Regions from separate parts of the Variovorax sp. efr-133-TYG-130 genome, predicted to be linked through region 4. Evidence: predicted binding sites of a transcription regulator. Region 4 holds the regulator's gene; each other region holds the start of a gene.
What was found. Region 4 encodes sigma-54, which starts transcription at its own class of promoters, with help from an activator protein. Its sites were predicted from a motif close to TGGCANGNAANCTGCTTT; they were not measured.
Positions count from the first base shown of each region.

Region 1 (5,477 bases), on a different contig from region 4:
CGCGCGCGTTCACGCGCTCCACGGCCCACAGCAGGTTGCGGAAAACGGCCTCGCCGGTGTTGGCGAAAGGGCCGCTCATGCTCTCGATCAGCGCGAGGCGGATGGGTGCGGGCGAAGCCTGGGCGAGCGCCGCGAAGGGCCTCGCGCATAGCGCCAGCGCCGCGAATTTCAAGGTCTCGCGACGCAAATTAAAGGGGGGATTCATTGTCTTGAAACGCTTGCCACTGCGCCTAGATGAGGTGTCAAGCGGCACTCACACGATGGAACGGCCGCGCAGTGTAAGGGACACACATTCCTTGTCCCCATTGTGTTCATTCAGGAGTTCTTCACATGTTTTTCGCACCTACCCTCCGCACCGCCCGTTTCGCTCCGCGCGGCTATGACCGCGCCTTCGAACGCTTCGCCAGCGAGGCCTTCGCGGGTGCCCGCCGTTCGCCGCTCGTGGAACAGGACGACAAGAGCTGGACCCTCTCGCTCGACGTGCCCGGCTTCTCGCGTGAAGACCTCGCCATCAGCATCGAAGGCGCCGTGCTGCGCATCGACAGCAAGGCCGAAGCCAAGCGCCAGTTCAAGGCCGCCTACGAGCTGCCGCAGGACATCGACGCGGCCACCAGCGAAGCCAAGCTCGAGAACGGCGTGCTCACGCTGAAGCTCGGAAAACTGGTGCCGGTGAGCCAGGCGACGAGTTTGCAAATCAACTAGTAAGGGCGATGCCCACAAGAAGAAAGTGTCAGCCAAGGGTTGCTTTTGACTTTGAACATGCTCCCTATTCACAATAGGCGTGCATAACGTCACATCATGTGACGTTTTCTTAGTACTTTCTTCTTCGTGGGCGTCTTGTAAACGCATCGAAAATCATGACGGTGCGGATCGGGTGCCCCTCCTGGCACCATGAAAACTCACCTTCAACCTGCAAACCCCACCGAACAATCCGACACGCTCCTGGTGTTCCTGCCAGGCGCCTACCTCAAGCCCGACGAGTTCGAGCGCGAAGGATTCATCAGCGCCGTCAGGGAGCGCCACCTCGCAGCCGATGCGCTGCTGGTGGACGCCGACGTCTCCTACTACTACGACCAGACGCTCAGCGAACGCCTGCATGCGGACGTCATCGAGCCGCAGCGCGCCAAGGGCTACAAGGCGATCTGGCTGGTGGGCATTTCCATCGGCGGCTTCGGCGCGCTGATCCACGAACTGGCCAAGCCCGGCTCGGTGGACGGCATCGTGGCGCTGGCGCCCTACCTCGGGCGCCGGGTGCTGGGCGCGGAGATCAAGAAGGCCGGCGGCCTGCGCGCATGGCAGGCACCTACCGGGCCGCAGCCCGACGAAGAGCCCGACCGCAAGCTCTGGCCCTTCTTCCAGCAATACCTCTCGGCGCAGCCTTCGAAGAACCTGCCGCCGCTGTACTTGGGGTTCGGCCTCGAGGACCGCTTTGCTAGCAACCACAAGCTGCTGGCCGACGCACTGCCGCCGGGCCGCGTGTTCACCACCGAAGGCGGCCACGACTGGCCGCAATGGCGCCAGCTCTGGCGCAACGTGCTGGACGTGCTGCCGCTGCCGGCCATCGGCCGCTCGCGCCAGCCGCAGCCTGCTATGCAGCAGCCTGCGGCATCGACGCCTCGGTCGTCAGCGATGCCAATGGCCATCGCGGTCTGACGTCGAAGGCATAGCGCTCGGTCGCCTGCGACAGGCCCGACTGCAGGCGCATCGCGGCGGCCATGGCGATCATGGCGCCGTTGTCGGTGCACAGGTGCAGCTCGGGGTAGTGCACCCGGACCTTGCGCCTTGCGCATGCGGCATCGAGTTGCTCGCGCAGGTTCCTGTTCGCCCCCACGCCGCCCGCCACCACCAGCCGCTTCAGGCCGGTCTGGTCGAGCGCGGCGAGCGACTTCTTCAGCAGCACCTCGACGATGGCCGCCTGCGTGGACGCCGCGAGGTCGGCCTTGCCGGCCTCGAGCTGGTCGCCGAGCTTCTTGGCCTGGGTGAGCACCGCCGTCTTCAGGCCGGCGAACGAAAAGTCGAGATCGCCGCTGTGCAGCAGCGGGCGCGGCAGCTTGAACGCCGCCGGGTTGCCGCCTTCGGCCAGCTTCGCGAGCCACGGCCCGCCCGGGTAAGGCAGGCCCATGAGCTTGGCGCTCTTGTCGAAGGCCTCGCCGGCCGCGTCGTCGATGGTCTCGCCCAGCAGCTCGTAGCGGCCCACGCCGTCCACCCGCATCAGTTGCGTATGGCCGCCGGACACCAGCAGCGCCACGAACGGAAACTCCGGCGGATCGGCGCTCAGGAACGGCGACAGCAGGTGTCCTTCAAGGTGATGCACGCCCAGCACCGGCTTGCCCAGCGCCACGCCCAGCGCGCAGGCCACGCCGGCGCCCACGAGCAGCGCACCCGCCAGGCCCGGTCCGCGCGTGTAGGCCACCACGTCGATTTCACCGAGCGAGCGGCCGGCCTCGGCCATGACCGACTCGGTCAGCGGCAGCACGCGGCGGATGTGGTCGCGGCTGGCCAGTTCGGGCACCACGCCCCCGTAGGCCTGGTGCATGGCGATCTGGCTGTGCAGCGCATGCGAGCGCAACACCGGCAGCGCGTTGCCGTGCGACTCCACCAGCGCCACGCCGGTTTCATCGCAGGATGATTCGATTCCCAACAAGAGCATGCCGCCGAGTGTAGGTGGCGCCTGCCGCGGTCGCCCGCGAAGGGGCAAGCGCAGGCGCGCCGGAGGCCCCCGAGAGGCACGGATGTTGCAGTGCTCCCCCAAGGCCCCGCAGGCGAACGCACCCACCATGAAGTCCGGACTGAGTTTTCTGATCGCCGCCCGCCGCTGCGAAATCGACGAGCTGGACCAGCTCGCGCGCACCAGCGAACTGGTCGGCGTGATCGGTCGGCTGGTGCACGCGCTGCAGCGCGAGCGCGGCATGTCGAACGTGTTCCTTGCATCGCACGGCGTGCGCCTGGCCGAGCAGCGAGCCCCGCAGATCGCGGAATGCCTGGCGCTCGAGCAGGAAGTGCGCGCCGGGTTCGACCAGCTCGAGTCCGAGCATCACCGCGGCGTCGGCTCCGGCAACGGCGCACGGCTGTTCAGCCGCATCGCCTGGGTGCTGCCGGGGCTGGACGCCCTGCCCGCCCTGCGCCGGCGCATCGATGCGCTCGAACTCAAGCCGTCGCAGTCGACCGCCGCCTTCGTCAAGCTCATCGCCGGTCTGCTGTCGGTCGTGTTCGAGGCGGCCGACGGCGCCACCGACCCCGAGATATCGCGCCTCCTGGTGGCGATGTTCAACTTCATGCAGGGCAAGGAGTTTGCCGGCCAGGAACGCGCATTCGGCGCCGCCGCGCTGGCCCAGGGCCGCAGCGACGAAACCCGGCGCCTGCAATGGCAGCACCTGATCGAATCGCAGGAACGATGCTTCCAGGTGTTCGTCGACTTTTCCGGCGATGCGGTGCTCGCCCTCTGGCGCGAGAGCCAGTCCGACGCCACCCTGGCCGAGCTGGAGCGCATGCGCCGCAGGGGCGCCACCTCCGCGCCCGCCGACTCCGCACTCGGCCAGGCCTGGTTCGACTGCTGCACGCGCCGCATCGACGCCATGCGCACCGTCGAAGACCGGCTCGAGGCCGACCTGCGCGCGCTCTGCAGCCACAAGACAGCCCGGGCCCGCAGCGAACTCCAGGCCTACCGGCAGGTGCTCGACACGCTGGCGCCGGAGACCGACGCCGCGCTGTTCTTCGACGACGCCGACGCACAGGCCGCCACGCCCGCGCAACTCGGCCGCCACCTCGAGCGCTCGGTGCTCGACATGGTGCAGGAGCAGTCGCAGCGGCTGCAGGCCATGAGCGACGAACTGCAGACCGTGCGCGCCTCGCTCAATGAACGCAAGCTCGTGGAGCGCGCCAAGGGCCTGCTGATGGCGCACCGGCGCATGAGCGAGCAGGAAGCGCACAAGATGCTGCGCGAGACCGCCATGAACCAGGGCCGCCGGCTCGTCGAAGTGGCCGAGTCGGTGCTCGCGATGGCCGACTACTTGCCCCCGCCTCCCCGCTGAAAGCGTTCAATTTGGTGCGCCGCACAACAACCGTGCCTGTCGCCCGTGCACCGTCCGGATGGCGCTTCGCCCTTGCAGCGCAAGACGTTCCAGCTACTTTTCCGATAGCAGCAGACCGCCCGGCAGGGCTGGCACACCGCTTGCAAGCAACCAGCGCATAGACCTCCAGGGGTCTTCAGGCAGGCGGCACCCAACGGCGGGTGCCACCCACCGACCGGACAAAGGCGTCCCCATCCCGCAAGGGCTCGTTTTCGAGCAGCCCCTGCGCGGTGCGGACGCCTTTTCGTTTTTGTCTTTGCTGTTTTTGTTTGCCTTCAACCGGAGCCCCGCCACATGACCGACCTGCTCAAAACCCGTCTCAGCCGACGCCGCGTCCTGCAAGCCGCCGCCATCGGCGCCGTGGGCATCGACCCCGCCCTGCGCGCGGCCGTCTGGGCCCAGGGCTCCGACAAGCCCGAGAAGGAAGAAGTCAAGATCGGCTTCATACCGCTGACCGACTGCGCCAGCGTGGTCATGGCCTCGGTGCTGGGCATCGACAAGAAGTACGGCGTGAAGATCGTGCCCAGCAAGGAAGCCAGCTGGGCCGGCGTGCGCGACAAGCTCTCCAACGGCGACATCGACATGGCGCACGTGCTCTACGGCCTGGTCTACGGCATGCACCTGGGCCTGAGCGGCCCGAGGAAGGACATGGCCGTGCTCATGACCCTCAACAACAACGGCCAGGCCATCACGCTGTCGAAGAAGCTCTCCGACAAGGGCGCGGTCGACGCCGCCTCGCTGGCCAAGCTCATCGCCAGCGAGAAGCGTGAATACACCTTCGCGCAGACCTTCCCCACCGGCACGCACGCCATGTGGCTCTACTACTGGCTCGCATCGGCCGGCATCGATCCGTTCAAGGACGTGAAGAACATCACCGTGCCGCCGCCGCAGATGGTGGCCAACATGCGCGTGGGCAACATGGACGGCTACTGCGTGGGCGAGCCCTGGGGCCAGCGCGCCATCATGGACGGCATCGGCATCACGGCCATCACCACGCAGGACATCTGGAAGGACCACCCCGAGAAGGTGCTCGGCTGCACCGCCGAGTTCACGAAGAAGTACCCCAACACCGCGCGCGCCGTGACGGCCGCCATCCTCGAAGCCAGCAAGTGGATCGACGCCGGCCTGCAGAACAAGAACAAGATGGCCGAGACCATCGCCGACAAGAGCTACGTCAACACCAGCGTGGACGCCATCAACCAGCGCATCCTGGGCCGCTACACCAACGGCCTGGGCAAGAGCTGGGACGACCCCAACCACATGAAGTTCTACAACGCCGGCGCCGTGAACTTCCCGTACCTGTCGGACGGCATGTGGTTCCTCACGCAGCACAAGCGCTGGGGCCTGCTGAAGGAACACCCCGACTACCTGAAGGTGGCCACCGAGATCAACCGCATCGACATCTAC
Region 1 is NZ_JARVTD010000011.1:123,481-128,957, forward strand. It holds gene QRN67_RS15055 (branched-chain amino acid ABC transporter substrate-binding protein) at 1-205, opposite strand, end outside; gene QRN67_RS15060 (Hsp20/alpha crystallin family protein) at 331-702, shown strand; gene QRN67_RS15065 (alpha/beta hydrolase-fold protein) at 892-1,653, shown strand; gene tsaD (tRNA (adenosine(37)-N6)-threonylcarbamoyltransferase complex transferase subunit TsaD) at 1,589-2,650, opposite strand; gene QRN67_RS15075 (nitrate regulatory protein) at 2,778-4,031, shown strand; gene QRN67_RS15080 (CmpA/NrtA family ABC transporter substrate-binding protein) at 4,365-5,477, shown strand, end outside.
Region 1: a site for sigma-54 is predicted at 2,725-2,742, ahead of QRN67_RS15075 (nitrate regulatory protein). Genes of this name have one in related genera too.

Region 2 (5,477 bases), 180 kb from region 4:
CACCGACGTGAACTCCGGCGTGGCGCGCTACAGCTTCGACATTCCGGAACTCACCGACGGCATCGGCTTCGTGGTCATCGCCATGGGCGTGTTCGGCTACGGCGAAATCATCGGCAACCTCTCGCAGCCGGACGACGAGCGCGAAGTGTTCACGCACAAGGTCAAGGGCCTGTGGCCGACCAAGGACGACTTCAAGCGCATGCTGCCCGCGGTGCTGCGCGGCACTGCGCTGGGTTCGGCACTGGGCATCCTGCCTGGCGGCGGCGCGCTGCTGGCCTCATTCGCCTCTTATGCGCTGGAGAAGAAGATCAAGATGCGCCCCGGCGAAGTGCCCTTCGGCAAGGGCAACATCCGCGGCGTGGCGTCGCCAGAATCGGCCAACAACGCCGGCGCGCAGACCTCCTTCATCCCGCTGCTGACGCTGGGCATTCCGCCCAACGCGGTGATGGCGCTGATGGTGGGTGCCATGACGATCCACAACATCCAGCCGGGCCCGCAGGTGATGACCAGCAACCCCGAGCTGTTCTGGGGCCTGATCGCCTCGATGTGGATCGGCAACGCGATGCTGATCATCCTGAACCTGCCGCTGATCGGCATGTGGATCAAGCTGCTGACGGTGCCCTACAAGTTCCTGTTCCCGGCCATCGTGCTGTTCTGCGCCATCGGCGTGTACTCGACCAACAACAACACCTTCGACGTGTGGATGGTGGCGGCCTTCGGCTTCATCGGCTACCTGTTCATCAAGCTGCGCACCGAGCCGGCGCCGCTGCTGCTGGGCTTCATCCTGGGGCCGATGATGGAAGAGAACCTGCGGCGCGCGCTGCTGCTGTCGCGCGGCGCCTGGAGCGTGTTCGTCACGCGGCCGCTGTCGGCCGGGCTGCTGGTGGCTGCGGTGGCGCTGCTGGGCATCGTGCTGCTCCCGGCCATCAAAGCCAAGCGCGAGGAAGCTTTCGTGGAGGAATAGGCTCGCCCCCAGGCTGCGCGGCACTTCGTGTCGCTTCGCCTTCCCCCTACCGGGGGCAACACCTGCGGCCCGGCAGAGCCGGTTCCGCGGTGTTTCTGGAAAGAAACGGCCCGGGGTTCCGGGCCGTTTTCATTTGAGGAACGCGTCGTAGGCGGTCTTGAGGATCAGCGCGCTCACCACCACGATGAACACCACCCGCACGAAGCCCGCGCCGTGCTTCATTGCCACGCGGGTGCCGAGCAGGCTGCCCGCCACGTTGGCGACCGCCATCGCCAGCCCGTAGTGCCACCAGACGTGGCCCTTGGCGGCCAGCAATATCAGCGCGGCGGCGTTGGTCAGGGTGTTGATGATCTTGGCCGAGGCCGAGGCGTTGAGGAAGTCATAGCCCATCCAGCGCACGAACAGGAACACCAGGAAGCTGCCGGCGCCCGGGCCGAAGAAGCCGTCGTAGAACCCGATCGACAGGCCGATGGTGCAGGCCGCCAGCGTCTCGGCGCGGCCGCTGAAGCGCGGCGCATGCAGCCGGCCCATGTCCTTGCGCGCCAGGGTGTAGAGCAGCACGCCCAGCAGGATGACCGGCAGCGCGCGGCGCAGGAAGTCGCCCGGAAACAGCGTGACGCCCCAGGCGCCCAGCATGGAGCCGACGAAACCGAGCAGCGCGGCCGGCCACAGGGCGCCCCAGCGCATCTTCACCCGCTGGCTGAATTGCGCGGCGGCGGCGGCCGTGCCCCATATCGACGCACTCTTGTTGGTGCCCAGCAGCGTGGCCGGTGGTGCGCCCGGGAACACGGCAAACAATGCCGGCACCAGGATCAGCCCACCTCCGCCCACGATCGAATCGACAAAACCCGCGAGCAGCGAGGCGCCCGTCACCACCAGCATTTCCATAGGGGACGGATTCTCTCACCGGGGGTGGCGCTATCAAAAAAGTAGCAGGAGACGCCGGCGCTTCAGGCCGCGCGGGCATAAAAAAGGCGCCGACCAGCGGCGCCTTTCAAACTCAAACACGGCATCTCGTACGGAGCCTTTGAAGCATTTTTTTCTAGTTGCTTGGAAACTGTCTCCTCGGACCCTCGGCAGCACGAGCAGGGCCCGTTCGCGAGTGGCGTGACTTTAGGGCGTGCACCGGCCCAGTGCATTAGGAATTACCCGCTTTGCATTAAGTCGGAAGGCAGATTCGCAAACCAAAGTGTTTCTGCTGGTTAACGATGTGGCACGACTTGTGCACGTCCGGCCACAGCCCAACACTCGAAGAAGAAACGACCATGGCACTGGCATCGCAAGCCTCCATCAACGCGGCGGACACCGCCTGGATGATGACCTCGACCGCGCTGGTGCTGCTGATGACGCTGCCCGGCATCGCGCTCTTCTACGCGGGCATGGTGCGCCGCAAGAACGTGCTGGCCACGATGGCGGCCGTGGTGGCGGTCGCCGCGGCGGTGTCGCTGACGTGGTTCGCCGTGGGCTACTCGCTGGCTTTCACCGAGGGCTGGCCGTGGCTCGGCGGCGCGGGCCGCTTCTGGTTCTCGGGCTTCGAATACCTGAAGGAAGCCGGCCAGGTCGCGGTGAGCCACGTGGCGCCCAACGTGCCGGAGTCGGTCTACGCGATGTTCCAGCTGACCTTCGCGATCATCACCACCGCGCTGGTGCTCGGCGCCTTCGTCGAGCGCATGCGCTTCTCGGCGGTGCTGTGGTTCGCGTTGCTGTGGAGCGTGCTGGTCTATGCGCCGATCGCGCACTGGGTGTGGGAGCCGGGCGGCTGGCTCGCGCAGATGGGCGCGCTCGACTTCGCGGGCGGCTCGGTGGTGCACGTCAACGCCGGCATCGCCGGGCTGGTGTGCGCCTATGCGCTGGGTCCGCGCAAGGGCTACGGGCGCGAGGCTTTCGAGCCCTACAACCTGGCTTTCACCATGATGGGCGCGGGCCTGCTGTGGGTCGGCTGGTTCGGCTTCAATGCGGGCTCGGCGGTGGCGGCCGACGGGCGCGCCGGCCTGGCGATGCTGGTGACGCACATCGCGGCGGCTGCCGGCGCCATGAGCTGGATGCTCGGCGAGTGGATCGTGCGGCGCAGCCCCTCGCTGCTGGGCCTGTGCTCGGGCCTGGTGGCCGGGCTGGTGGCCATCACGCCGGCGGCCGGCTTCGTCACGCCGCCGGCGGCACTGGCCATCGGCGCCATCGCGGGCCTGGCCTGCTACTGGGGCGCCACCGGGCTGAAGCACATGCTGGGTGCGGACGACTCGCTCGACGTGTTCGGCGTGCACGGCATCGGGGGCATCGTGGGCGCACTGCTCACGGGCGTGTTCGCCGACGCGCGCATCTCGGGCGCCACCGGCGACGTGCTGACGCAGGCGATCGCGGTCGGCAGCGTGGCGATCTACAGCGCAACGGGGACGGCGGTGGTGCTTTTCCTGGTGCACGTGCTGGTCGGGCTGCGCGTGGAGGCCGACAGCGAAGTACTGGGCCTCGATCTTGCACAGCACAAGGAACAACTGGGGAGTTGATCCACCGACGGAGGAACCATGCCATCCATGTCCGAAAGCGAACGCATCGCCCTCGCCGCCCGCCTTCACGTGGCGCTGCGGCGAAAGCACGGGCGCGTGACCGACACCGAGTGGATGGCGACCAACGCCGAGTACGCCGCCGAGATCGTGCGCATGACGCGCGCGCACGCGGCCGACACCAAGGACGAGGAGCTCTACCAGCTCGCCACGCGGCTGGAGCAGGCGATGGAGCCGCTGGCGCGCGCGGCCCGGCTGGCGGCGCGGCAGCCCGATGGCCAGCCGCCCACGCCGCCGCCGCGCTATGTGGGCGGGCTGCGCTGAGGCGCCAGCCGGCCCCGGCTCGTCAGCTCACTCCAGCGCTTCGCAGGCCGCGGCAATGCGCGCGCAGGCCTCTTCCAGCTGCGCCATCGACGTCGCATAGGAGATGCGGAAGTACGGCGCCAGCCCGAACACGCTGCCCGGCACCACCGCCACTTCGAAGTCCTGCAGCAGGTAGCGGCAGAAGTCGCTGTCGCTTTGCAGCACGTCACCGCCGCGGGTGCGCTTGCCGAGCACGCCGGCGCAGCTTGCGAAGGTGTAGAACGCGCCCTCCGGCACGCGGCAGCCCAGGCCCGGCGCGCGGTTGAGCGCGGCCACCACGAAATCGCGGCGCGCCTGGAAGTCGGCGCAGCGCTCCGCCACGATGTCCTGCGGGCCGGTCAGCGCCTCGATGGCCGCGGCCTGGCTGATCGACGACGGGCACGATGTCGTCTGGCTCTGCACCACGGCCATGGCCGCGACCAGCGCGCGCGGACCCGCGCCGTAGCCGACGCGCCAGCCGGTCATGGCGTAGGCCTTCGACACGCCGTTGACCGTCAGCGTGCGCTCGCGCAGGCGCGGCTCCACCACCGCCGGCGTCGCGAACGCGAGCCCGTCGTAGAGGATGTGCTCGTAGATGTCGTCCGCCAGCACCCACACGCGCGGATGGCGCAGCAGCACGTCGCACAGCGGCTGGAGTTGCGCCGCGCTGTAGGCCGCGCCGCTCGGGTTCGACGGCGAGTTAAGGAAGATCCAGCGCGTGCGCGGCGTGATCGCGGCTTCCAGCTGCGCGGCGTCGAGCCGGAAGCCGTTGGCCTCGGTGCAGGCCACCGGCACCGGCACGCCGCCGCAGACCTGCACGATGTCGGCATAGGAGGTCCAGTACGGCGCGGGCAGGATCACCTCGTCGCCCGGGTCCAGGCTGGCCATCATCGCGTTGAAGATGACCTGCTTGGCGCCCGCGCTCACGCTGATCTCGTCGAGCGCGAACTCGAGCGCGTTGTCGCGCCTGAATTTCAGCTGCACCGCCGCCTTCATGGCCGGGCTGCCGTCGAGCACGGTGTAGCGCGTGTCGCCGCGGCCGATGGCGCGCACCGCGGCGTCGCGCACGTTCTGCGGCGTGTCGAAGTCGGGCTCGCCCGCGCCCAGCACGATCACCGGGCGGCCCGCACGCCTGAGCGCGTTGGCATGGTCGGTGATGCGCAGGATCTCCGAGACGCCGATGGCGCGCACGCGCTGCGCCGGCTCGAAGACGCCAGGGGCCGTTGCTGCGGTGTCCGTGGTCACTTGGCGTAGGCCTCCAGCGGCTTGTCGTTGGGCTCGGCCATCAGCTGCCTGAGCGTGGCGCTCATGGGCAGGTTCAGGCTGGTGTTCTTCGGCGGAATCGCGGCCACGAACCACTTGGTGTAGATCTTCTCGAGCTCGCCGCTCTTCATCATGCGGCGCAGCGAGTCGTCCACCGCCGCCTTGAAGGCCGGGTCGTCCTTGCGGAACAGCAGCGCGATCGGCTCGGAGCCCAGCGCCTCGCCGACGATGCGGTACGCGGCGGGGTCCTTCGAGTTGGCGATGATGCCGGCCAGCAGGTTGTCGTCGAGCACGAAGGCGTCGGCGCGGCCGGACTCCAGCTGCAGGAAGCTCTCGAGGTGGTCCTTGCCGAGCACGGTCTTGTACGACACGTTGTTCGTGCGCTCGCGCTTGCGCAGCAGCTGCACGGC
Region 2 is NZ_JARVTD010000007.1:216,123-221,599, forward strand. It holds gene QRN67_RS09510 (tripartite tricarboxylate transporter permease) at 1-964, shown strand, start outside; gene QRN67_RS09515 (TSUP family transporter) at 1,094-1,852, opposite strand; gene QRN67_RS09520 (ammonium transporter) at 2,230-3,465, shown strand; gene QRN67_RS09525 (hypothetical protein) at 3,484-3,786, shown strand; gene QRN67_RS09530 (pyridoxal phosphate-dependent aminotransferase) at 3,814-5,049, opposite strand; gene QRN67_RS09535 (amino acid ABC transporter substrate-binding protein) at 5,046-5,477, opposite strand, start outside.
Region 2: a site for sigma-54 is predicted at 2,176-2,193, ahead of QRN67_RS09520 (ammonium transporter). Genes of this name have one in related genera too.

Region 3 (5,477 bases), on a different contig from region 4:
GCCCTCCACCGTGCTGCTGTCGTCGGGCCTCGGTGGCTCGGCCGGCTTCTGGCAACCGCAGCTCGGCGCGCTGGTCGACGCCGGGCACCGCGTCGTCGCCTACGACCAGCGCGGCACGGGCCGCAGCCCCGGCGCGCTGCCCGCTGCCTATGCCATCGAGGACATGGCGCAGGACGTGCTGGAAATCCTCGACGCCACGAACACTTCGCGGTGCCACTTCGCGGGCCATGCGCTCGGCGGCCTCGTGGGCTTGCAGCTCGCGCTGGATGCACCCTCGCGCATTGCGAGCCTCGTTCTCATCAACGCATGGTCGAAGCCCAACCCGCATTCGGCGCGCTGCTTCGATGCCCGGCTCGCGCTGCTCGGCGCATGCGGTGCGCGCGCCTACGTGGAAGCGCAGCCGATCTTCCTCTACCCCGCAGCCTGGGCCGCCGAGCACGCGCAGCGCGTGGCCGACGAAGTCGATCACGCCTTCGCCCATTTTCCCGGCGAGGCCAACATGCGCGCGCGCATCGCCGCCCTGCGCGCCTTCGACATCGACGCACGCCTGGGCGACATCGCCGCGCCCGCATTGGTGGCCGCGGCCAAGGACGACGCACTCGTGCCCTGGACCTGCTCCCAGCGCCTGGCCGATGGCCTGCGCGACGTCACGCTCGACTTCATGCCGCACGGCGGCCACGCCCACAGCGTGACCGAGGCCGAAGCCTTCAACCGCAGCCTGCTCGACTTTCTTTCGCGGGTCACCGCACCCGCAGTTCCAGCATGACCACTCTTGCATCCACACTCGACGACGCAGCGCTGTCGCTGCTGTTCACCGCCGCACGCAGCCACAACGGCTGGACCGACGAGCCCGTCACCGACGCGCAACTGCGGCAGATCTATTCGCTCGCGAGCCTGGGCCCGACCTCGGCCAACTGCTCGCCCGCGCGCTTCGTGTTCGTGCGCACGCCCGAAGGCAAGCAGCGCCTGGCGCCCGCGCTCTCCAAGGGCAACCTCGACAAGACCATGAGCGCGCCGGTCACCGTCATCGCCGCATGGGACCGCAAGTTCTACGACAAGCTGCCCACGCTGTTCCCGCATGCCGACGCGCGCAGCTGGTTCACCGGCAGCCCCGAGGCCGCGCATGAGACCGCCTTCCGCAACGCGAGCCTGCAGGCCGGCTATCTGCTGCTGGCCGCGCGCGCGGCGGGCCTGGACGCCGGCCCGATGTCGGGCTTCGACAAGGCGAAGGTCGACGCGGCCTTTTTCGAGGGCACCGACTGGACCGTCAATTTCCTCATCAACCTCGGCCACGGCGATGCGTCGAAGGTGTTCGGCCGCCTGCCGCGGCTGCCCTTCGACGAAGCCTGCGTGCTGGCCTGAAGGAGTCACTCTCCATGTTGAACGCCATGGCCTCCCACGCCCCTTCGTCATCGAACCCCGCCGGCTTGCCCGCGGGCTTGCAGAAGGCCGACTACCGCAACGCGATGGCGCGGCTGGGCGCGGCGGTGAACATCATCACCACCGACGGCCCGGCAGGCCGCGCCGGCTTCACCGCATCGGCCGTGTGCAGCGTGACCGACGAGCCGCCGACGCTGCTGGTGTGCCTGAACCGGTCCGCTTCCGTGTACCCGGCGTTCAAAGCCAACGGCGTGCTGTGCGTGAACGTGCTGGCAGCGGGCCACCAGTCGCTGTCCGCGTTGTTCGGCGGCAAGACGCCGATGGACGAGCGCTTCGCCGCCGGCCGCTGGAGCCGCAAGACCACCGGCTCGCCGATGCTCGACGATGCGGCGGTGTCCTTCGACTGCCGCGTGGTGCACGCGACGAGCGCGGGCACGCACGACGTGCTGTTCTGCGAGGCCGTGTCGATTGCGATCGGCGGCGCGGCGCAGGGCTTGATCTACTTCGACCGGCGCTATCACGAGATCGCGGCGCCGCCCCAGCACTGAATTGCTTCCTCCCCCGGAAGGGGAGGGAGCAAGGCAAGAGTCAGCGCGGCGCGATGCCCTGCAGCACGATGCGCTGAACGTTCTCCACCGTCTCCTCGAAGAACGCCGCATCTTCCAGCGTGTGCCCCGTCAGCGCCTGCACCTGCACGCCGAAATCCGCGTAGTGCTGCGTCACCGCCCACAGCGCGAAGATCAGGTGGTGCGGATCGATCGGCGCCAGCTTGCCGGACTCGACCCAGGCGCGGATCACTTCCGATTTCTTCTCCACCAGCGAGCGCAGCTCGCGGTCCAGTTCGTCGCGCAGCAGCGGCGCGCCCTGGATCATTTCAAGGCAGAACAGCCGCGATGCATCGGGCCGGTCGCGCGACACCACCAGCTTGCGGCGGATGTAGCCGCCGATGGCCTCGGCCGGGTCCTGCTCGGCGCTGAAGCCGCGCAGCGGTTCGAGCCACAGCGCGAGCAGGTCGCGCAGCACGTTGACGTAGAGCTCTTCCTTGTTCGCGAAGTAATAGAGCAGGTTGCTCTTCGACACATCGGCACGCGCCGCCACCTGGTCGATCGATGTGCCGTGCAGGCCGAAGCGCGAGAACAGCCCCAGCGCCGCGCCGAGGATCGCGCTGCGCTTGTCCTCGATCTGGCGCAGCCGCCGGTTCACGGCCGACGCACTGCGCACGGCCGGCTTGGCACGCTTGCGCGCCGGTTTGTCGGTACTGCTGCTGGCTGCGGCCAGCGCCTTGGTCTTCGGCATCTTCCCTCGCTCTTCTCTTCACGTTCATCGGTTTTCAAAAGGCGCACCACTGTAAGGCCACGGTGCATCGCCTTGCGTCACGACCGGCGGCACAACGCGGTGTTGCGCACCATGCTGACGCGGCGAATGCGATTTGTCCATTTGGTCCAACTGGCACAGACGTTGCATGGCGAAAGGCATGCCAACGCATGCACGACTGCATGACCGACCGAATGAGGAAGCTGCCATGACCCTGCTGTCCGTTCCCATCATCGATCTCGCGCCCTACTTCGACGGCACCGCCGAAGGCAAGTCGGCGGTTGCGAGAAAAGTCGACGAAGCCTGCCGAAGCATCGGCTTTCTCGTCATCACCAACCACGGCATCGCGCCCGAGCTGATAGAGCGCGTGTCGTCGCTCTCGCGCCAGTTCTTCGACATGCCGCTGGCCGAGAAGCGCAAGGTCGACCGGCCGCGCGAAGACGCGGTGCGCGGCTACAGCGCGGTCGGCGAAGAGGGGCTCTCCTACAGCCTCGAAGAGGCAGCGCCCGGCGACCTGAAGGAGTCGTTCTCCATCGGCCCGTCGAACGTGCCCGACGACGACTATCACCGCGGCCCCGCCGCCGGCCCGCACTTCGAGCCCAACAGCTGGCCGCCCATCGACGGTTTCCGCGAAGCCTACGAAGGCTACTTCGAGGCCATGAGCGATCTCTCGCGCTCGCTGATGCGCATCTTCGCGCTCGGCCTCTCCCTGCCCGAGACCTTCTTCGACGACAAGATCGACGAGCACATCAGCATGTTCCGCGTGCTGAGCTATCCACCGCAGCGCGAGCAGCCGCTGCCGGGCCAGTTGCGCGCGGGCGCGCACAGCGACTACGGCAGCCTCACCATCGTGCTGCCCGACGACAAGGGCCTGCAGGTGTTCAACAAGGCAGGCCAGTGGGTCGACGTGCCGCAGGTCGAGGGCGGCCTGGTCGTCAACATTGCCGACCTGATGATGCAGTGGACCAACGACCAGTGGGTGTCCACGCTGCACCGCGTGATCAACCCGCCGTTCGAGGTGGCGAGCACCAACCGCCGCCAGTCGCTGGTGTTCTTCCACCAGCCGAACTACGACGCGATGGTCGAGTGCCTGCCGAGCTGCCTCGCGCCCGGCGAGGTTGCCAAGTACGCGCCCATTTCCTCCGGAGACCACCTGACGTCGAAGTTCGTCAAGCAGACGACCTTCGGCGGGACCAAGGTGGTGGCTTGAGATGACTTACCGCTGTTCTTCGGGGCGCGCTCACGCCGAGCAGTTGTTGATCAGCCGAGCACCAGCAGCGTGCCCTGTGCACAGGGCGTCGGGTGCTCCCCGCAGCGAAATAAAGGAGGAGCCCGAAGGGCGGGGGACATTCGCGGAGGGGAGTACCCGACGGCCTGTGCACGCGCCCTGAAAAACACCACATCAAAAAGCACAGACATGGCACACCTCTCCTACGTCAACGTCTTCGCCAAAGACGTGGTCGCGCTCAGCGGCTTCTACCAGCGCGTGTTCGGCTTCACAGAGATAGAAGCCATCCGCTCCCCCATCTTCCGCGGCCTGGACACCGGCAAGTCGAGCCTCGGCTTCAACGCGCTCGACGCCTACGAGCTGCTGCACCTGAGCGAGTACTCCGACACACGCGGCGTCAAGTTCCTGCTGAACATCGACGTCGACAGCCAGGCCGACGTCGACCGCATGGTGCCCGTTGCCCTGGAGGCCGGCGCCACGCTGGTGAAGGCGCCCTACGTCACTTACTACAACTGGTACCAGTCGGTGCTGCTCGACCCCGAAGGCAACGTGTTCCGCATCAATTTCATGATGTAGCCGCACGCGACCTCCCCCCTTTTTTTCTCCTCTCTTCCCATGCTCCCCACGAAAGGTTGCTTCATGCCGCGCACTCCCTCCCACGGCCCCGTCCTCGGGCTTGCCATGACCCTCGCAGCCGGCGGCGCGCTCTTCACCACGCTGCCCGCCGCTGCGGCCGACGGCTTCACGCTCAAGGACAAGCCGAAGATCGCGATGCTCTACTTCGGCCCCAAGAACGACGGCGGCTGGACGCAGGCCTTCGACGAAGCCCGCGTGAAGATCGAGAAGGAAATCGGCCAGAAGATCCAGTTCGTCGAGAACGTGCCCGAAGACGCATCGGCCATCAAGCCCGCCGCGGAGAAGTTCATCCAGCGCGGCGCCAACATCGTCATCGGCACCGCCTTCGGATACTCCGACAGCTTCAAGGACCTGGCCGCCAAGTACCCCGACGTGGCCTTCCTCAACGGCTCGGGCACCACCAACGGCAGCAACCTCGAGTCGTTCTACGGCCGCACCTACGAGAGCCAGTACCTCTGCGGCATGGCCGCAGGCGCGGCGTCGAAGACCGGCAAGCTCGGCTTCGTCGCGGCCAACCCCTTCGGCGTGGTGAACTGGACCATCAACGCCTTCGCGCTCGGCGCGCAGAAGATGAACCCGAACGCCACCGTCAACGTGATCTACACCGGCGCGTGGAACGACCCGGTGAAGGAACGCGCGGCAGCCGCGGCATTGATCGACCAGGGCGCCGACGTGATCGGCCAGCACGTCGACAGCCCCACGCCGCAGATCGTGGCGCAGGAGCGCGGCGTGTACGGCACCGGCCACCACCGCGACCTGCGCCAGTTCGCGCCCAAGGCCACGCTGTGCTCGTCGGTGTGGGTGTGGGACCGCTTCCTCACGCCGGAACTCAAGAAGATCATGGCCGGCAACTGGAAGCCAGCCCAGTACGGCGCCTTCATCGAGATGAAGGACGGCGGCACCGACATCGCCGGCTTCG
Region 3 is NZ_JARVTD010000022.1:29,907-35,383, forward strand. It holds gene rutD (pyrimidine utilization protein D) at 1-766, shown strand, start outside; gene QRN67_RS19105 (malonic semialdehyde reductase) at 763-1,362, shown strand; gene rutF (NADH-dependent FMN reductase RutF) at 1,377-1,928, shown strand; gene rutR (HTH-type transcriptional regulator RutR) at 1,969-2,676, opposite strand; gene QRN67_RS19120 (isopenicillin N synthase family dioxygenase) at 2,903-3,904, shown strand; gene QRN67_RS19125 (VOC family protein) at 4,112-4,498, shown strand; gene QRN67_RS19130 (BMP family ABC transporter substrate-binding protein) at 4,604-5,477, shown strand, end outside.
Region 3: a site for sigma-54 is predicted at 2,828-2,845, ahead of QRN67_RS19120 (isopenicillin N synthase family dioxygenase). Genes of this name have one in related genera too.

Region 4 (5,477 bases):
GTGCGGTCCCAGAAGCCCGAATCGGGCTCCTCGTGCAGCACCGTGATCTGGCCGGCATCGTCGCTGACCCATTCGATGCGCCCGTCGTTGTTGCCTTCGGCAAAGCGCAGCCGGTAGGCGCCCTGCTGCTTGAGCACGTCGAGCAGCTTGAGCATCTGCTGCGCCATTTCGGGGCTGTGGATGATCAGGCCGATCTCGGTGTTCTGCGATTCCGAGCGCGGATCGAAATTCATCGAACCCACGAACAGCGTGCGCCGGTCGATCACCGCCGACTTCGCATGCAGCCGCCCGACCGTGGTGCCGAAAAGCCCCAGCCGCACGCTGCGCCGGGTGCGCGTGGAGCTCAGCTCGTACAGGTCGGCGCCGAGCTTGAGCATGTCGGGCCGGTAGCGGCGGTAGGCGGTGTGCACCAGCGGCTCGTCGGTGGCTGCCAGCGAATTGGTGACCACGCTGATCTTCACGCCGCGCCCGCGGATCTCGCGCATCACCTCGAGCCCCGTGGCGCCCGGTATCAGGTAGGGCGAGACGATGGTGACCTCGGCGCGCGCGCGGCGCATCTGCTCGACCACGTTGTAGCGCACGCTGTCGACGTCTAGCAGCGGCACGCCGCCGTACGACGCGGTCTTGCCGATCACGCGGTCGGGCGAGTCGGCATAGGCCTCGGCCAGGGTCCAGATCAGGCCCAGCCTGCCGGCGTTCAGGTCGTCGGCGATCGGGCTGTAGCCCAGCAGGTCGTTGGGCGCGGGCGGCGGCGGCGGCGGGGTGGTGTCGGCGCCGGTGGCGGCGTCGAAGCGGCGCTGCAGTTCCTCGCGCGAAAGGTTGCTCGCCACCACCGACTGCACGGGGCGCACATAAGTGCTGTTCCAGTATTGGTCGAACAGGCTGCCGAGCCGGGGAATGAGCGCGCCGGTCACGAAGGTGTCGAGGTCTAGAAAGTTCTCGCCCGCCGTGCGCGTGAAGTACTGGTTGCCGATGTTGCGCCCGCCCGCCACCGCCATCGCGCCGTCGGCGATGAACAGCTTGTTGTGCATGCGGCGGTTCACGCGGCTGAAGTCGAACAGCGAAGCCGCGAAGCGCCTGACCAGGCTGCTGCGCCCGGCCGGGAACGGGTTGAACAGCCGCAGCTCCACATTCGGCGTAGCGGCAAAGCCGAGCAGCAGTTCGTCTTCGCCGGAGGTGTAGAGGTCGTCCATGAGCACCCGCACGCGCACGCCGCGCAGGGCGGCGTCGCGCAGGGTGCGCAGCAGGTAGCGGCCGGTCTCGTCGTTCTCGATCTGGTAGTACTGCACGTCCAGCGTGCGCTGGGCGCGGCGCGCGAGCTCTATGCGGGTGGCGAAGGCGAAGTCGCCGCCGGGCATCAGGCGAAAGCCGCTCAGGTCGGGGTCGGGCTGGGCCGCCATCGCGAGCTTGCCGAGCGCGGTGTCGGCCGACACGGCCATGGCCTTGGTGGGCGGGCGCGGCGCCTCGTCGGGCAGGGTGGCGCAGCCGCTGAACAGCAGCACGGCCAGCAAAGCGATCACCCAATGGCCCCAGCGCGACATCGGGAGACGGCTCATCGAAGGCTTTCTACAGGGCCTTGCGCAGATTGGCGGGCGCAATGCGCAAGGCCTCGCGGTACTTGGCCACGGTGCGGCGCGCGCACTCGATGCCCTGCTCCTTCAGCATCTCGGAGATCTGGCTGTCCGACAGCGGCTTCTTGATGCTCTCGGAGCTCACGAACTGCTTGATCAGCGCGCGCACCGCCGTGCTCGACGCGTTGCCGCCGGTCTCGGTGCCCAGCGCCGAGCCGAAGAAATACTTCAGCTCGACCGTGCCGAACGGCGTGGCCATGTACTTGGCGGTGGTCACGCGCGAGATGGTGGATTCGTGCAGGCCCAGTTCGTCCGCAATTTCGCGCAGCACCAGCGGGCGCATGGCCAGCTCGCCGTGCACGAAGTAGCTCTTCTGGCGCTCGACGATGGCGTTGCTCACGCGCAGGATGGTGTCGAAGCGCTGCTGGATGTTCTTGATGAACCAGCGCGCCTCCTGCAGCCGCTGCGAAAGCGCCTGGCTGCCCTCGCCCTTGTGCGACTTGAGCGCACCGGCATAGATGTCGTGCACGCGCAGGCGCGGCATGACCTCGGGATTCAGCATGACGCGGAACTTGACGTTGGTGCCGCGTCCGGTCTTGGTGACGATCACGTCGGGAATGACGATGTTGCGCTCGACGTCGACGAAACGGCGCCCCGGCTTGGGCTCCAGCCGCGCAATGACCTGCAGCGCCGAGCGCACCAGCTCTTCGCTGCTGCGGGTGAGCGTGGCCAGGCGCTTGAAGTCGCGCCGCGCGAGCAGCTCCATCGGCTGCTTGCAGATGGCGATCGCGGTCTTGTAGACCTGTGCCTGCTCTTCGTCCTCGTCGTCGTCCTCGGCAGCCAGCGCGCGCAGCTGGATGCTCAGGCATTCGCCGAGGTCGCGCGCGCCAACGCCCACCGGCTCCAGGCTCTGCAGCAGGCCGAGCGCCACCTGGAAGTGGTGCACCAGGTCGTCGAACTGGTCGTTGTCGTCGCCGGCCAGGCCCGAGGCCAGCGCGGGCAGGGAGTCTTCGAGGTAGCCGTCGTCGTTGAGCGACTCGATCAGGAAACGCAGCGCGGCGCTGTCGTTCTCGCTCAGGCGCAGGCTCAGCGCCTGGCGGTGCAGGAACGACTGCAGCGATTCCTGGCTGCGCGCGAGTTCGGTGGCGTCGGCGCGTTCGTCGTCGCCCAGGTTGTTCTGGCGCGCGGGAGCGTCGCTGCCCCACTCGCTGTCGTCGGGCGCCATGTCGACGGTGCCGTCGCCTTCCCAGTCGGGCTCGCGCTCGGCGATCTCGGCGGCGGGGCCGTCGGAGTCGGCCGTGGTGGTGGTGGCGGTCTCGGTCGAGGCGGTGGAGGTGCTGGCAGGCGGCGGGGTGAAGTCGCTCTCGCCGTCGCCGCCGTCACTGCCGTCATCGCGCGCCGCGGGCGCGTCGGCGGTGTCGAGCCCGAACTCCTCGCGCGCCGCTTCTTCCGCGGTGCGCTCGAGGAAGGGGTTCTCGTCGAGCATCTGCTCCACTTCCTGGCTCAGTTCGAGCGTGGAGAGTTGGAGCAGCCTGATCGACTGCTGCAGTTGGGGCGTCAACGCCAAGTGCTGCGAGACGCGAAGGGACAGCCCTTGCTTCATGTGGAGAACCCGACCCTTCCTTACATGCGGAAGTGTTCGCCCAGGTACACCCTGCGTACCTCGGCGTTGTCGACGATCTCCGAGGGCGTACCTTGTGCCAGCACATGCCCGTCGCTGATGATGAACGCGTGATCGCAGATGCCCAGCGTTTCGCGCACGTTGTGGTCGGTGATGAGCACGCCGATGCCGCGCTCCTTCAGGAAGCTGATGATCCGCTGGATTTCGATGACGGCGATCGGGTCGATGCCGGCGAAGGGCTCGTCCAGCAGGATGAAGCGCGGCTGGGTGGCCAGGGCGCGTGCGATCTCGACGCGGCGTCGCTCGCCGCCCGACAGCGCCAGCGCCGGCGAATCGCGCAGGTGGTCGACGCGCAGGTCGGCCAGCAGTTCGGACAGGCGCTCTTCAATGTGCTGCTTGGACAGCGGCGCGAGCTTGCCGCTCGCGTCGGGCTCGTGCTGCAGTTCGAGCACGGCGCGCACGTTTTCCTCCACCGTGAGCTTGCGGAAGATCGAGGCTTCCTGCGGCAGGTAGCTCAGGCCCATGCGCGCGCGGCGGTGGATGGGCATGTGGGCGATGGGCTCGCCGTCGATGGTGATGTCGCCCGCGTCGGCGCGCACCAGCCCGACGATCATGTAGAACGAGGTGGTCTTGCCGGCGCCGTTGGGGCCGAGCAGCCCGACGACTTCACCCTTCTGCACGTCGAGCGAGACGTCCTTCACGACCGTGCGGCTGCCGTAGCTCTTCTTCAGGCCGCGCGCCACCAGGCGGCTGCCCGGTGCGCCGTTGGCTTCCTGGGTTCCAGCGGTTTCGATCACTTGCGGGTTTCTCCATCGCCACCGAGCGTGGTGGTCGAGCGCAGGCCCGTGCCGGGCGCGGGCGTGGACGCTGCCGGCTTGGCTCCGGCCGGTGCGCCGGGCGCGGGCGCCGTGGCGGCCTTGGGTGTCAGGATGGTCTTGACGCGGCCGCTCGGGGACGACGCGTTGACCGCGGTGTTCGGCGGCACGGTGGAACCGTTGACCGTGTAGGTGTCGTTGCTCTGGTCGTAGACGATCAGGGCGCCGGTGCTCACGTCGTTCGGCGTGGAACCGAGCAGGCGGCGCATTTCCGCGTTGCGGATGAACTTGACGTTGTCGGCACGGCTGTCGTACTCGATGACTTCGGACTCGCCCTCGATCCACTCGTCGGGGGCGTTGCGCTTCTGCTTGTAATAGGCCCGCTTGCCGGGTGCCGCCGTGACCACGCCGTACTGGTAGCCCTCGGCGTCCTGGCGGACATCGAGCCGCGCGCCGCGGATGATGATCGTGCCTTTTGTTACCAGCACGTTGCCCGTGAACACGCTGGTCTGCTTGAGGTCGTCGTAGCGCATGGCATCCGACTCGATGTTCATCGGCTTGCTGCGGTCGGCGGTCTCGGCCAGGGCGCCCGAGGCAAGGCCGGCCAGCAGCAACGCGGCGGCGGCCAGGCGGCCGCCGCGACGCAGGAAGGGAGTGGTGGAGTAAGAATGCAATGTCATAGAGGCACGAAACTTGCTCGGCATTGTATGCGGCTGATTGCGACAACCCGCACGCACAGATGAAAAAGCCCGCCGAAGCGGGCCGGGGATGAGGCGCGGCGCCACGAGGTGCGCAAAGCCCGTGTCAGCCCTTCTTGGCTTCGCCCACGAGGTAGTTCACGACCTGCAGCACCTTGGTCATGCTGCCGGCGGTTTCGCCGTCCACGTACCAGCGGCCGGCCACGGCCATCGCCGGCACCCCGGCCACCTTGTAGGCGTCGGTCATCTGCGAAGCCCGCTTGGCCTTGCTGGCCACGCCGAACGAGGTGAACAGTTCCTTGAACTTCGCGGCGTCGAGGCCGTTGGCGGCGGCCCAGGCAATGATGTTGGCGTCGCCGTTCACGTTCTGGCGCTGTGCGTGGATCGCGTTGAACACCTTCGGCTGGTATTCGTCGACCTTGCCCATGGCCTCGAGCGTGTAGTACAGGCGCTGCTTGGCTTCGACGTCGTTGCCCACGAAAGGCACCGGGATGCGGCGGAAGGCCACTTCCTTGGGGGCCGACTTGACCCAGGCTTCGAGCGACGGCTCGAAGTCGTTGCAATGGGGGCAGTTGTACGAGAAGAACTCGACCACTTCGACCTTGCCGGCCGGCGCGTCGACGGGCACGCGCTTGTCGAGCACCAGGTACTCGGTGCCGGCCTTGGGCGCACGCGCCTGGGCATGGGCCGGGTTGGCGGCCAGGGACAGCAGCCCGAGCGAGGTGGCGGCCAGCGAAAAGTCACGACGTTTCATTGAAAGGGTTCTCCAGTT
Region 4 is NZ_JARVTD010000007.1:34,714-40,190, forward strand. It holds gene QRN67_RS08695 (phospholipase D family protein) at 1-1,556, opposite strand, end outside; gene QRN67_RS08700 (RNA polymerase factor sigma-54) at 1,567-3,174, opposite strand; gene lptB (LPS export ABC transporter ATP-binding protein) at 3,195-3,989, opposite strand; gene lptA (lipopolysaccharide transport periplasmic protein LptA) at 3,986-4,687, opposite strand; gene QRN67_RS08715 (thiol:disulfide interchange protein DsbA/DsbL) at 4,812-5,459, opposite strand.